One region of the Fictibacillus arsenicus genome, then DNA from elsewhere that is predicted to be linked to it. Evidence: a T-box and tRNA genes for the amino acid it is inferred to sense, from the RefSeq annotation. Region 1 holds a T-box; the other holds one or more tRNA genes.
What was found. A T-box is a leader RNA that pairs with one kind of tRNA and senses whether it is charged. The one in region 1 lies ahead of serS (serine--tRNA ligase), so its partner is inferred to be a tRNA-Ser.
Positions count from the first base shown of each region.

Region 1 (7,374 bases):
GGGTAGATAAAGAAAAAAATCTTACTCCGTGCCTATAGAAATTGTTATCATGCTGTTTTATGGATATTTATAATAACGATTACAGCAGATGCATTTTTTCAAGTAGATCCGAATTATCATTTATTATTTTATTTAACCTTCGTATCCGTGATGTTCATTTCTAATTTCACTGTATTATTCATCACACAAAAATTTAAGTCTTCCCAAAAGACCAACCAGGCATAATCTGCACTGGCTGGTTTCTTCTTTTTATAATTAAGGTATATCCATGGTATGGAGTAATTGGCCAAAGAGATAGGGAATTTTCATAGCTGTTATGTTTAGGAATTGATTAATAAAAGGCAGCTCTTGTGAAGTATATGTGTGGAACAGTTCACTCCACCATTCTGTATCGTAACGGCTAATCATACTTAAGTTATAGAGAAGAACATAATGAACCATCAATTCATTGAGAACGGGCATCTGCAACAAATCACGATCAATAGGAAAGTAATATGTATCTTCAGCAAAGTGATAATTGAGTGGAAAACAATTGAATGGATGCAGCTGTTCTTTTATTAAAATTCGATAATTATTTGCATCAATCAATTCTATTTTCATATTTGAGGAGAACATACCATTCATGTATTCCTCAAACCGATCAGCCGACATATGCAGTAAGTCAGCAGCTTCAGCCGATAATGAAAAGATATCGTTGGATTCTTTTTTCAATTTAATCTGATAAAATCCACCTGTCATTTGTTTGTACAAAGGCACTAGTTCAGGCAGAGTTTTAAGCAGAGGATTCATCATGAACTTCTCGCCTTCGATGTGTTTCATGTGAAACATTTTTTCGCAAAAGTGATTGAACAGACCTGTTTTTTGTACTTTCACCTCATCATTAAAAAATTCATAGCTCCTTTTTTTCCTCTTTCTCGTAGATAATCCATGAGCCAATACGGAACTCGAATCCGGATATTCAGGATCCTTGCATAATATACAAGCCTTCATCAATTGAGTCATTCCGTAAAATAGAAGCACAGGCTTAAGTTCTGCAGGAGCTTGATCTGCTAGCGTGTAGTATTTTTTTCCGTGTTCAATATAGTAAATAAATCCATAAGTATTATCAAAGCTCTTTCCGTTGCTATCCTGCAAATTTAATTTTTCATATTGTTTTGCTAGAAATTGCTGCGTTTTTTGAGAGGAAAAGAACATATCAAACAAAGACCATACATCTTGCCTCATTACCACGGGTTATTTTCCTCCTGTAATTTAAATTATTTGAAAAATCGAACATATCTTGTATTCCTTGACACTAGTTTACCCAGTTGATAATCTACAAATAATATTTTTCTGGATTAAAAATTTGAAGGGGTGGGTTCGGCATGTGGCAAGATAAATTTGCTAAAGAAGGATTAACGTTTGATGATGTGTTATTAATTCCTGCAAAATCTTCAGTTCTTCCTAATGAGGTTTCCATTAAAACAAGGTTATCTGATTCTGTGCAATTAAATATTCCGATTATAAGTGCAGGAATGGATACTGTTACTGAATCAAACATGGCGATTGCAATGGCACGTCAAGGCGGCCTTGGGATTATTCATAAGAATATGTCGATTGAAGAACAGGCTGAACAAGTCGACCGTGTAAAACGTTCTGAGAGTGGTGTAATCACAAATCCATTCTATTTAACGCCAGAACACCAAGTTTTTGATGCGGAGCACTTAATGGGTAAATATCGTATTAGCGGTGTACCGATTGTAGATGCTGATAAAAAGCTGGTAGGTATACTTACAAACCGTGACTTACGTTTCGTTCAGGATTATTCCATTAAGATCTCAGATGTAATGACGAAGGAGAACTTAGTAACAGCTCCTGTAGGTACTACTTTAAAAGAAGCAGAGAAAACTCTTCAGCAATATAAAATTGAAAAACTTCCTCTAGTTGATGAAGATGGTACGCTTCAAGGTTTGATCACAATCAAGGATATTGAGAAAGTTATCGAATTCCCTAACTCTGCAAAAGATTCTCAAGGACGTCTCTTGGTAGGTGCTGCAGTCGGAGTTACAAAAGATGCACTGCTGCGTGTTGAGAAGCTGGTTGAAGCGGGTGTGGATGCGATCGTTATTGATACAGCACACGGGCATTCAGAAGGTGTTTTGCAAAAAGTAAATGAAGTAAGAGCTGCTTATCCGGATTTAACGATCATAGCAGGAAACGTAGCAACTGCAGAAGCAACACGTGACCTTATTGAAGCAGGAGCAAGCGTTGTAAAAGTAGGAATCGGTCCTGGTTCCATCTGTACGACTCGTGTTGTTGCAGGTGTAGGTGTTCCGCAAGTTACAGCTGTTTACGATTGTGCTACTGAAGCGAAAAAATACGGTGTACCGATCATAGCGGACGGGGGCATCAAATATTCAGGGGATATCGTTAAAGCTTTAGCTGCAGGCGGACATGCAGTAATGCTTGGAAGCATGCTTGCTGGAGTATCAGAGAGTCCAGGAGAGCGTGAAATCTTCCAAGGGCGCCAGTTTAAGGTTTATCGCGGAATGGGTTCTGTTGGCGCGATGGAACGCGGCAGCAGTGATCGATATTTCCAGGAAAATAATAAAAAGCTTGTTCCAGAAGGAATCGAGGGACGCGTGCCGTACAAAGGCCCTCTTGCAGATACCGTCTATCAGCTAATTGGAGGTATTCGTTCAGGAATGGGGTATTGCGGAACAGCTACGATCGATGAACTTCAAAACGACTCCCGTTTTGTTAAAATTACAGGGGCTGGACTTCGCGAGAGTCATCCGCATCAAGTACAAATTACTAAAGAAGCACCAAATTATTCGGTCTAAAGGCACATTTTTAGGACAGAGGGCTAACCTCTGTCTATTTTTTTGAAAAGGTGTATGTTACAATAATTTTTGTGTGTAAATGGGTTTGGAGGTGCAGTTTTTGAACAGCAAGATAAAGCAACTTTTAGTGTTAACATTGATTTTTTCGTTTTTTGCAACGAGTTTATTAGGATTTTCTAATTCAGCAAGTGCAGCACCGTCTTTAGATGTGAAAGCTGAGGCTGCTATATTGGTAGATGGTGATACAGGGAAAATATTATATCAGAAAAACGTTGATATGATGCTTCCTCCAGCAAGTATGACCAAAATGATGACCGAATACTTATTGTTAGAATCAATTAAGAAAAATAAAATTTCATGGGATCAAAAAACGCGTATCACTGAACACGCACATAAGATCTCACAAAATCGAGGACTGTCTAACGTACCATTAAGAGTAGACGAGCAATACACAGTTCGTGAATTATATGAAGCAATGGCTATTTACTCTGCTAACGGAGCAACGATTGCGTTAGCAGAATTAATTTCTGGTTCTGAAGCTGAATTCGTTAAAAAAATGAATGCTAAAGCAAAAGAATTAGGCTTAAAAGATTATCATTTTGTAAACTCCACTGGTTTGAACAACAAAGATTTAATGGGTCAGCACGCAGCTGGAGATGCAAATGAAGAGAATATGATGAGTGCCCGTTCAACGGCAATTCTTGCTTTCCGTCTGATCAATGATTATCCGGAAGTCCTTGAAACAGCAAGTATCCCTGTAAAAAATTTCCGTGACGGCACGGACGATGAAATTGAGATGGATAACTGGAACTGGATGCTTCCTGAACTTGTTTATGGATATGAAGGTGTAGACGGTTTGAAAACAGGATCTACGGATCTTGCTGGTTTTGCATTTACAGGTACGATTAAAAAAGGTGATACACGTCTTTTATCAGTTGTTATGAAAACCAACAGCTATAAAGCACGTTTTGATGAAACGAAAAAACTATTCGACTACGGGTTTGATAACTTCGAAAAAGCAGAGATTTTACCTGGTAATTATCAGATGAAAGATCAAAAAACTCTTCCTGTCGTAAAAGGGAAAGAGAAAGAAGTTAAAGTTTCAACGAAAGAGCCACTTTCTCTTGTTATTAAACGAGGAGAAAAAGAGAACTACAAACCTAAATTTGTAGTTGATAAGAAAAAAATCAATAAAGACGGTGAATTAACTGCCCCTGTTAAAAAGGGAGATGTTGTTGGCCACCTCAAAATCGAGTACAAAGGTAAAGGCGAAGATTACGGTTACCTGCTTGATGGAGATACAAAAGGAAAGACAGAAGTTGCAGCAGCAAAATCTGTTGAAAAAGCAAACTGGTTAGTTCTTGCGTTAAGAGGTGTAGGAAGCTTCTTTGGCGGAATCTGGTCCGGAACTGTGGACATGATTAAAGGTTTGTTTTAATTTCATAATATTTACAAGCTCTTCAGTGAATACTGAGGAGCTTTTTTTCTGAAAATAGAGAGTCTTGCGCTTTTCATGAATTACGATAAAATAGATGAGGATACTAGTTTTATTTTAAAAGAACCGAGTAGATCGGTTCTACCACATATAATCAGGGGGTAGTGTAGCATGTTGAAAACAGGTACTGAACGTGTAAAAAGAGGAATGGCAGAAATGCAAAAAGGCGGCGTCATTATGGACGTTATAAACGCTGAGCAAGCACGTATTGCTGAAGAAGCTGGTGCAGTAGCAGTAATGGCATTAGAACGTGTTCCTTCAGATATTCGTGCAGCAGGCGGGGTAGCCCGAATGGCTGATCCAACAATCGTAGAAGAAGTTTTAAATGCTGTATCTATTCCTGTGATGGCAAAGGCGCGTATCGGACATATCGTTGAAGCACGCGTGCTTGAAGCTATGGGTGTTGACTATATCGACGAGAGTGAAGTGTTAACACCTGCAGATGAAGTTTTCCACTTGTTAAAGAGTGACTACACTGTACCTTTCGTATGCGGTGCACGTGACCTTGGAGAAGCATCACGCCGTATTGGTGAAGGTGCATCAATGCTTCGTACAAAAGGTGAGCCTGGAACAGGAAACATCGTTGAAGCAGTTCGTCACATGAGAATGATTCAAGGACAAATCCGCAAAGTTGTAGCTATGAGCGAGGACGAGCTTATGACTGAAGCAAAGAACTTAGGTGCTCCATTTGAAGTTCTACTTCAGATCAAAAAAGCAGGCAAGCTTCCTGTAGTTAACTTTGCAGCGGGCGGTATCGCTACACCAGCAGATGCAGCACTTATGATGCAGCTTGGTGCAGACGGTGTATTCGTAGGATCTGGAATCTTCAAATCTGAGAATCCAGAAAAATTTGCTCGCGCGATCGTTGAAGCAACTACTCATTATCAAGATTACAAATTAATCGCTGAACTTTCTAAAGGTCTGGGCACTCCTATGAAAGGTATTGAAATTTCTACACTGGCTCAAGGTGAGCGCATGCAGGAGCGAGGCTGGTAATTACATGCTGAAAATCGGAATACTTGCTTTACAAGGAGCAGTACAGGAGCATGTTAAAGCGATAGAAGCTTCTGGAGCTCAAGCTATAGCAGTTAAACGTGTAGAAGAGCTTGAGGATCTTGATGGCTTGGTTATGCCAGGCGGCGAAAGTACAGCGATGAGACGATTGATCGATAAATATCTATTCCTTGAACCGTTAAAGGAATTTGCCAAAAATAAACCTATTTTTGGTACTTGTGCAGGATTAATTTTAATGGCAAAAAGAATTCAGGGTCAGGACACAGCTCATCTGGAGCTGATCGACATGACAGTTGAACGCAACGCGTTTGGCCGCCAAGTAGACAGCTTTGAAGCTGATCTTATGATTCACGGAGTCGGTGAAGATTTTACAGGCGTATTCATCCGAGCACCGTTCATCGTAGAAGTAGGTCCTGAAGTTGAAATTCTTTCAAAGCATAACGACCGAATCGTTGCAGCTAAACAAGGTCATTTCTTATGTGCAGCTTTCCATCCGGAATTGACGGACGACTACCGTTTACATCAGTATTTTGTAAAAATGGTGCAATCCAACAAAGAAGTAGTTGCATAAAATAGAAAAATACTGTACATTACTATAAAATCATCATAAAAAATCAATGACAGGAACTAGTAGCAAAAATGACTTTGTATAGAGAGTCGGTGGCTGGTGAAAACCGATCAAAGCGTTTTGTGAATCCATCCTCGAGTGAAGAGCCGAAGGTAAGTAAGCTTTTCCGGTGAAGAACCGTTACATTTAAACGAGCCGGCAATAGGAATAATTCTATTGCAATCAGGGTGGCAACGCGGGTTAACTCTCGTCCCTGTTTCTAATGTGATCATTAGGAGCAGGGGCGGGAGTTTTTTGATTTTTTATAACGAATAAAGGAGGAAATAAGTATGTTGGATTTAAAATTTGTCCGTGCTAATTTTGAAGAAGTGAAACAAAAACTTTCTGCTAGAGGGGAAGACCTTTCTGGTTTGGATCAGTTTGAAGCACTTGATCAGCGCCGCCGTGAGTTAATCGGTGAAACGGAGACTTTAAAGTCTAAGCGTAATGAGGTATCTAAACAGGTAGCAGAATTTAAGCGTGAGAAAAAAGAAGCTGACCATCTTATTACTGAGATGCGTGAAGTAGGAGATAAAATTAAGACGATTGATGATGAACTTCGTCAAGTAGAAGAAGATCTTCACGGAATTATGCTGACGCTGCCTAACATACCTCATGAGAGTGTCCCTGTTGGAGAAACAGAAGATGATAACGTACCCGTTCGACACTGGGGTGATGTGCCAGAGTTTTCTTTTGATGCAAAAGCACACTGGGATATCGCAACTGACTTGAACATTGTTGATTTTGAACGAGGAGCAAAGGTTACAGGAAGCCGATTTGCTTTTTATAAAGGTCTTGGGGCACGTTTAGAGCGTGCACTGATCAACTTCATGATGGACCTTCATGAAGACGAACACGGGTATACAGAGGTTCTGCCTCCATACATGGTTAATCGTCAAAGCATGACAGGAACTGGACAGCTTCCTAAGTTTGAAGAAGACGCATTTAAGATTCGTGAAGAGGATTATTTCTTAATTCCAACATCAGAAGTACCTGTAACAAATATGCACCGTGAAGAAATTCTAACGGGTGAGGAGCTTCCAATTACGTATGCAGCATACAGCGCATGCTTCCGTTCTGAAGCGGGGTCTGCTGGACGTGACACACGAGGATTGATCCGTCAGCATCAGTTTAATAAAGTAGAGCTTGTACGCTTTGTTAAGCCGGAAGATTCTTACGATGAGCTTGAAAAGCTGACAGGCCATGCAGAAAAAGTACTGCAGCTTCTAAATCTTCCATACCGTGTACTAAGCATGTGTACGGCTGACCTTGGATTTACAGCTGCTAAAAAGTACGATATCGAAGTATACCTTCCAAGCTACGGTGAATACCGCGAGATCTCTTCTTGCTCTAACTTTGAAGATTTCCAAGCGCGCCGTGCTCAAATTCGTTTCCGCAGAGAAGCGAAAGGCAAGCCTGAGTTTGTTCATACATTA
Region 1 covers NZ_CP016761.1:907-8,280, forward strand. Annotated here, with positions in the region: gene ABE41_RS00020 (YaaC family protein) at 256-1,224, opposite strand; gene guaB (IMP dehydrogenase) at 1,365-2,822, shown strand; gene ABE41_RS00030 (D-alanyl-D-alanine carboxypeptidase family protein) at 2,902-4,260, shown strand; gene pdxS (pyridoxal 5'-phosphate synthase lyase subunit PdxS) at 4,429-5,313, shown strand; gene pdxT (pyridoxal 5'-phosphate synthase glutaminase subunit PdxT) at 5,318-5,902, shown strand; T-box leader at 5,940-6,157, shown strand; gene serS (serine--tRNA ligase) at 6,229-7,374, shown strand, end outside.

Region 2 (7,374 bases), 1.6 Mb from region 1:
CTACAATAAACCTGGAATATTAATTAGGTTTTAATGAATTGTAAAGAGATTGTTAAGACTGAATGTAATTGAATATAATCCTATTCTTTTACTGAATGCTTAAAACTATACAAAAAAAGAACCGCGCTGATTAGCGCGGTTCGTTGTTCTCGTTTGTTTGTTTAGATTCGGGTTCTGTTGGTATACCTTCTTTTTTCAATGAAAAATATGCGTCCAGAACACCTTCTGCAATTTCATTGTTAGTGTACCCTTCTCGTATATCAGGTACAACTACCGCAAACGCCACTTCAGGGTTCTCATATGGTGCATAGCCGACTAGTGTTTTGTTGACTAAACCAGTTTCTTTGTCCACTTCTGCCGTACCGGTCTTCCCTGCAGGATTGTATTCTTTGTCTTTAAAAATCCAAGCTGCTGTTCCGTTAGATCCATGCATGACTTCGTAAAAACCTTTTTGAACGACTTCGATGTGATTCGGTTTCATTTCAATCTTGTTCATAACGTTTGGTTCAAAACGATATAATAGTTTACCTAATTTATTTGGATTTACAGAGGGCTCTCTAATCTCTTTTAATAGATGAGGCTGCATCCTTAAACCGCCATTCGCAATTGTTGAAACGTATTGAGCCAGCTGCATAGGTGTATAAGTGTCAAATTGCCCAATGGAGAAGAACATTGCTTGGAACAGTTCATTGCTCATTCCTGTATTATAGCCTGTTGCTTCAGATGGCAAGTCAATACCAGTAGGAACACCAAGCCCAAATTGACTATAAGAATTTCTTAGAATATCAAAAGCTTCTTTAACTTTATGATCATTAAATCGTTTGTTTGTATAATCATAGCCTGAAAGACGCATCGCAATGTGCCACATAAAAATGTTCGAAGATCCTTCCAATGCTTCAACTGCATCAACAGGCCCCATGTTCGCATGTGATTTTAATTGTCTTCCATCACCAAATTTGAGAGGTGCATCATTGATTACGGTATTTCGTTCAATTACACCTTCATGTAAACCAGTTAAAACTGTAGCTCCTTTTACAGTTGACCCCATCGCATACGAATGATAGATGTTGCCGAATGGAATATCATTAAATTTACCTGACTTCCGATTGTACTCTTTACCAGCCATGGATAAGATTTCGCCTGTATTCGGATCCATCATAACAACATAAGCATTTTTTAGTTCCTTGTTATCATAAGCATACTTTCCTCGGATGGCTTCTTTTAATTCTTCTTCAATTACTTTTTCGACTTCTTGCTGAAGTTCCATATCTACAGTTAATACAAGATCGCTTCCTCTTGCACCATCTTCTTCGACGGGATCCCCTACTGGATTTCCGACTTTATCCGTAACATATTTGATTTTTGTTTTCGTTCCGCGAAGAACCGATTCGTATTGTTCTTCCAGAAAACTCGTACCAACCATATCATTTCGGTCATTACCTCTCGATGTGTAATAATCCATTTTTGACTTTGGTATTTGTTTTACTTGGCCGAATATATCCCTGAATGAATCCTTAAATGGATAAGAACGTTCTGCATCAGGTTTAATATCAACACCCTCTAGTTCCGGAAGATGTTCACTGATCAAAGCGATTTCTTCTTTGGTTGCACCAATTTTTATTCTTTGAGGAGAAAGTGTATAGCCTCTATCCATTTCACTTTTAATCGACAGCACTTCTAGCTGCTGTTTCGTTAATGATTCAATGTCTTCCTGAGTTACTTTTTCCAGCATCAAATCATAAAGCTCTTCTGGAGGAGTGCTCTCTTTTTCAGCAGCTGATATTCTCTTTTCCACTTCTTCTTCATTTAAAAAGATAAAATAATCCTTTTTATCACGTTCTGTTAATTCCTCCGAGTCTTTATCGATCAACTCAGCCATTTTTTTTGCAATTTCATGTCTTTTTACAGTATCAGCTTCACGTGTTCTTGTATACGTTATCGAAAATACTGGCTCATTATCTACTACTACTCGATAATTAGCATCAAACATTTTTCCGCGCGGGGCATCAAGCTTTGTTGTCACATTTTCCGTCAAATAGGCAGTCCGTTTGTACTCTTCACCTTTTACAATTTGTATGTAGCCTAATCTTAGAACAAGCACTGAAAAGAGAAAAAATACCGATAAAAACAAGGCATTCATCCGAATCGGTACATGATTTTTCTTTTTATTTGATTTTGTTTTCATAATATTGTAAATCTCCCTTTAAAACAGCAGAGACACCTTATGAAAGGTGTCTTGAAGCCAACCGGTTATTATCTTTACATAACAATAGTATCCTTACACCTGTTAGTATGTCAAAAGTTAATTATTGTTTATTTGGATTATTGCCATCTTGCTGTGTTTCAGCAAGTTCTATTGTTTGATCAGTTGTACTGGTTGGTACAGATACGTTTCTTAAACAGAAGTATATCAGGAAATGCCCTGCCCCCAATATTGGCAATATTATCGGAATACCGTTTTCTTCTGAAAGAAAATTTATGACAAACAAGAATATAAGAATTGAAAATATTCTTCCCGCGTTAAGGAAAAATTCACGAACTACAATATACTCAATCCTTTTTTCATAAATCCCCCGGCATTTACCGATAATGTCATAAGTTAATGAAACATAAGGAACAAGGAGTAACGGATACGCTATAGATACTGATATGCCATATATAATAAGCAGAGTAAAAGAAACAGGTACAAGAAGCATAAATGGAGAGATGAACAATAATAAACCGCCCGCGAAGATCCCTTTTTTCCTATGCCATGGCTTTAAATAATGAGAAACGATATAGTACCCAATAAAAGATACAACTGATTGAACAAATCCGAATGTTCCAAGAGCAAATTCGCTCTTTGAGGTGGTATAAACCCAGATTACGATTAAAAAAATAAACGTCCCTTCCCGCAAACCTTGAAAGAAATGAGCATTCAACAATTGGAACCAAGCTTTATTTTCTTTTCTTTCTTGAAAAACTTCTTTTAAGCCAAAATATCCATCGGCTTTTCTTCTTTTTAAAAAGAAACTGATCACGACAGCAACTAAGAATAAAATCATTGAAATTGTAAAAATGGTTTCATATCCTAAATGTTTGTCCATCCTTGTGATAATAAAGCCTGCACTTAGAGGACCAATCATACCGGACAATGAATTCAATACACCCAGGTAACCATTGAAAAAATCTCTAGTCTCGGGTTCAGTCACTTCTAATGTCAGAACATTAAAGGCAAGCCAATAAAATCCCAAACCAAAACCTAACATTGCCCCTAACGCAAACAAGTAATGACTTGCAAGTGAACCCATAAAAAGAACACCTATATAAAACAACGCAAGAATGACAACACCAATCCTTAACACAATAACCCGGTCAATTTTCTTAGCAAACCAACCTGCCAAATAAAATGCAACAGGCTGCATGACTACAATAGATAGATTATATAAAGCGATATCTGTCAGTTCGCCGGACTGCTTCCACAAAAAAATGTTAACAAATGTATTTGATAAAGCAGTACTTAATGTAAATAAGCCACCGACAAATAGAAGTAAAAAAAGATCTCTAGGGTATTGGTCGTCTTCCATGAATTTTTTCCATATCATGTTATTCGCCCCTTTACATATCGTCGTTAGTGTCTTTCAAGAGTAATAGGGCTATTCATTATTTAACTAATTGGCTTTAATTGTATAAGGAGACATAAATATGTTTGAATATTGGATTTATCATGATCAGGGCTTTGGTATACCCTTGGTTTTAGAAGATGATTATTCACGGAAAAATGCAGATTCCTTAGAGACTTATGGGGATCATATCTGGTTTTTCAAAGCAAGAAACCTTTTTGTTATTCAGTCTAATGTTCCTTTTGGAGATGGCAATTTATTACTTGATGACTTACTAATAAAATTAGCAAAAAATTATGAGATTCATGACAAAGGCATAATAAAAAGCTGCTGGGATGCCAGCAGCTTTCATTAAACTATTTTGCTTCGTTATAACGCTTTTCAACTTCATCCCAGTTTACTACATTCCAGAACGCAGCAATGTAATCAGGACGCTTGTTTTGATACTTCAAATAATAAGCATGTTCCCAAACATCCAAACCAAGGATAGGTGTCTTACCTTCCATAACTGGGTTGTCTTGGTTTGGAGTGCTTGTAACCTCAAGCTCACCATTGTTTACAACTAACCAAGCCCAGCCAGATCCAAATCTTGTTTTACCTGCGTTTGCAAATTCCTCTTTAAACGCTTCAAGGCTTCCAAACTTGCTGTTGATTTTATCAGCAAGCTCGCCAGATGGAGAGTTCGCTCCGCCTGGTGCGATTACTTCCCAGAAAAGACTATGGTTCGCATGTCCGCCGCCATTATTTCTTACAGCTGTTTGAATGTTTTGCGGAAGAGAATCAAGGTTTGAAAGAATGTCTTCTAATGACTTATTTTCAAATTCTGATTGACCCTCAAGTGCAGCATTCAGGTTATCAACATATGTTTTGTGGTGACGACCGTGGTGGATCTCCATTGTTTCTTTGTCAATATGCGGTTCAAGTGCGTTTGATTCATAAGGTAATGCAGGCAGTTCAAATTTAGCCATGTTCATTTCCTCCTTATAATATGTAGTGTTTTTATTTTCATTTTCAAGGGTTATCTTGAAAAGTGAAACCATTTAATCAACTTACTTGTTTAAAAAGTGATTTAACAATTTTACCTTATCAAATTTAGTCTAAACTTTCAATTCTTAAACACTGTATCCTTTTATAAAACAAAAAAACCTTACGATTAACATAAGGTTTTAGTATGTATACATATGGTGGCTCGAGACGGAATCGAACCGCCGACACGAGGATTTTCAGTCCTCTGCTCTACCGACTGAGCTATCGAGCCAAGATATTTAACTGTCCTTCGGCACCCTGTCTCTTCCTCTAAAAGAAATGACTATATGATAATCCGTCGAGACAACCCGCAGCTAATTAGTGCTGTTATGCTCTTAGCTATCGAGCAAAAAAATATGGAGGAGGTAGAGGGATTCGAACCCCCGCGGGCTGTTACACCCCTGTCGGTTTTCAAGACCGATCCCTTCAGCCGGACTTGGGTATACCTCCTCGACTTTGGTGGACCCTGTAGGACTCGAACCTACGACCAATCGGTTATGAGCCGACCGCTCTGACCAACTGAGCTAAGGGTCCATGTGAAATATAGGTTATGTAAGTAAGAAATGGGGCGGACGAGGGGAATCGAACCCCCGAATGTCGGAACCACAATCCGATGCGTTAACCACTTCGCCACGACCGCCATCGTGAACAAAAAACATTTTGGTAGCGGCGGAGGGAGTCGAACCCACGACCTCACGGGTATGAACCGTACGCTCTAGCCAGCTGAGCTACACCGCCAAAATGGCTCCACAGGTAGGACTCGAACCTACGACCGATCGGTTAACAGCCGATAGCTCTACCACTGAGCTACTGTGGAATAATGAATTAACATTATTTAAGGACAAGAACTACTATAGCATGTTGTCTTTATTAATGTCAATAACATTTTAAAAGTTATTCAAACGAACACATGTACTTTTTTAGAACAAAAATAATATAGCATGCATAAGCGGATTAAGCAAGGTCGATTTATAGGACTTGGTAATAAAAATAACCTATCATTAAAGCCTGAGTAAATACTTTTATAATAGTCGTTCCTACAAAAGCAAGAACAGTCCCTATACCAATCGACACTGAAGACTTAAAACCTGTTTTATGAAAGATCAATTCAGCAAGAACAGCACCTAAAAAAGGACCTATTAGCATCCCTGCTACTGGTATAACGAATGGACCTGCGATCAGTCCTATCGTACTTCCCCATAACGCTGCTTTAGAGCCGCCTTTCTTTTTTACTGCATATGCATTACCAGCATAATCTACAACAAACAAGCTGATAAACAATAAAACCTGGATGATGATGAATAATGGCGAAAATGGTTCAAAAGAAAAAGCAAATCCATAAATTAAAAATCCAGCTGCTAAAAATAATACACCCGGCAGGATCGGATAAATCAGTGCTAAAAAACTGATAACAAATACTACAGCAATTAAGACCCAATAAACAGTTTCCAAATCACCATCACCTTTCAAAATAATGCCAACTAAAAACCCAGAAGAAAAAAATCTCCTGGGTTTCATTTTACTTCTCTAATACCGCTTCTGCAATATTTACTGCGTGGTCCCCTATTCGCTCTAGATTACTAATAATATCGACGAATACGATACCTGCATTTCCATCACATGCGCCTTCATTCATTCTAATTATATGCTGTTTGCGAAGGGTGCGCTCCATTTTATCAATTTTATCTTCCTGACTAAGAACTTCTTTGGCAAGATCGATGTTGTTTCCTTCTAAAGCCTTTACCGCTTTATCCACTGTAGATACAGTTAAAGTAAACATCTCATCTAAATCCTGTTTAGCAGTGTCAGTAAGACGCACGTTATTTCGCAGCTGATAATCAACTAGTTCAATAATGTTTTCCATATGATCACCAATACGTTCAATATCACGTGACGTATCAAGAAGCATAGAATGTTCACTTGATTCTTGCGGTGTTAATGGATGTGCAGATAGTTTAACGAGATAAGATGTAATTTGACGATCTAAATTATTGATTGCTTCTTCATATTGAAGAGCTAAATCAGAATTCTTTTTGTCTTTTTTATTTAAATAATCTATTGCTTCTTTTAAACCGGCCTGTGAGTAGTTAGCCATTCGTATAATTTCTTGTTTAGCTTGGCTGATCGCCATTGCTGGAGATGTCTCTAGAACGATTTCATCAAGATGTTTAGCTTTATATTCAATTAAAGTATCTTCACCTTTAATAATTTTTGTAACAATTAATGCAAGCAATCCAATAAACCAGAACTGAATCAATACGTTTGCAAGGTTGAATGTACCATGCGCGAAAGCAATCTGCATAGCTGGTTCTAAGTCGAGTTTTCCGGATAAAAATTCAATATAGTGTCTGAAAGGAACAAGTAAGATTAAAAAGATGACTGTTCCAAGTAAGTTAAAGATTACATGTGTTAAAGCAGCACGTCTTGCTGCAACAGTAGTTCCTATTGCTGCTAAAATTGCAGTGATTGTCGTTCCGATGTTATCACCAAATAAAACAGGCAATGCAGCTTTAAGATCAATCATGTTTTGTGAATATAGTTCTTGTAAAATACCAATCGTTGCACTTGAAGATTGAACTACTACCGTAAATAAAGTACCAATAACAACACCAAGAATTGGGTTATCACTCATTGAAACTGTTAATTCCTGGAATGCTCCAAGGCTTCTCAATGGCTTCATTCCGTCACCCATGAGTTCAAGACCTAAGAAAAGCGCACCAAATCCAAATGTGATCTGACCGAAGTA
Region 2 covers NZ_CP016761.1:2,494,944-2,502,317, forward strand. Annotated here, with positions in the region: gene ABE41_RS12910 (penicillin-binding transpeptidase domain-containing protein) at 131-2,185, opposite strand; gene ABE41_RS12915 (MFS transporter) at 2,307-3,584, opposite strand; gene ABE41_RS12920 (hypothetical protein) at 3,685-3,957, shown strand; gene ABE41_RS12925 (superoxide dismutase) at 3,959-4,570, opposite strand; tRNA gene ABE41_RS12930 (tRNA-Phe) at 4,785-4,860, opposite strand; tRNA gene ABE41_RS12935 (tRNA-Ser) at 4,986-5,078, opposite strand; tRNA gene ABE41_RS12940 (tRNA-Ile) at 5,086-5,162, opposite strand; tRNA gene ABE41_RS12945 (tRNA-His) at 5,193-5,268, opposite strand; tRNA gene ABE41_RS12950 (tRNA-Met) at 5,290-5,366, opposite strand; tRNA gene ABE41_RS12955 (tRNA-Asn) at 5,371-5,445, opposite strand; gene ABE41_RS12960 (DUF456 domain-containing protein) at 5,598-6,080, opposite strand; gene ABE41_RS12965 (Na/Pi cotransporter family protein) at 6,148-7,374, opposite strand, start outside.
Region 2: it encodes a tRNA-Ser, which carries the amino acid that the T-box ahead of serS (serine--tRNA ligase) is inferred to sense. The anticodon was not compared.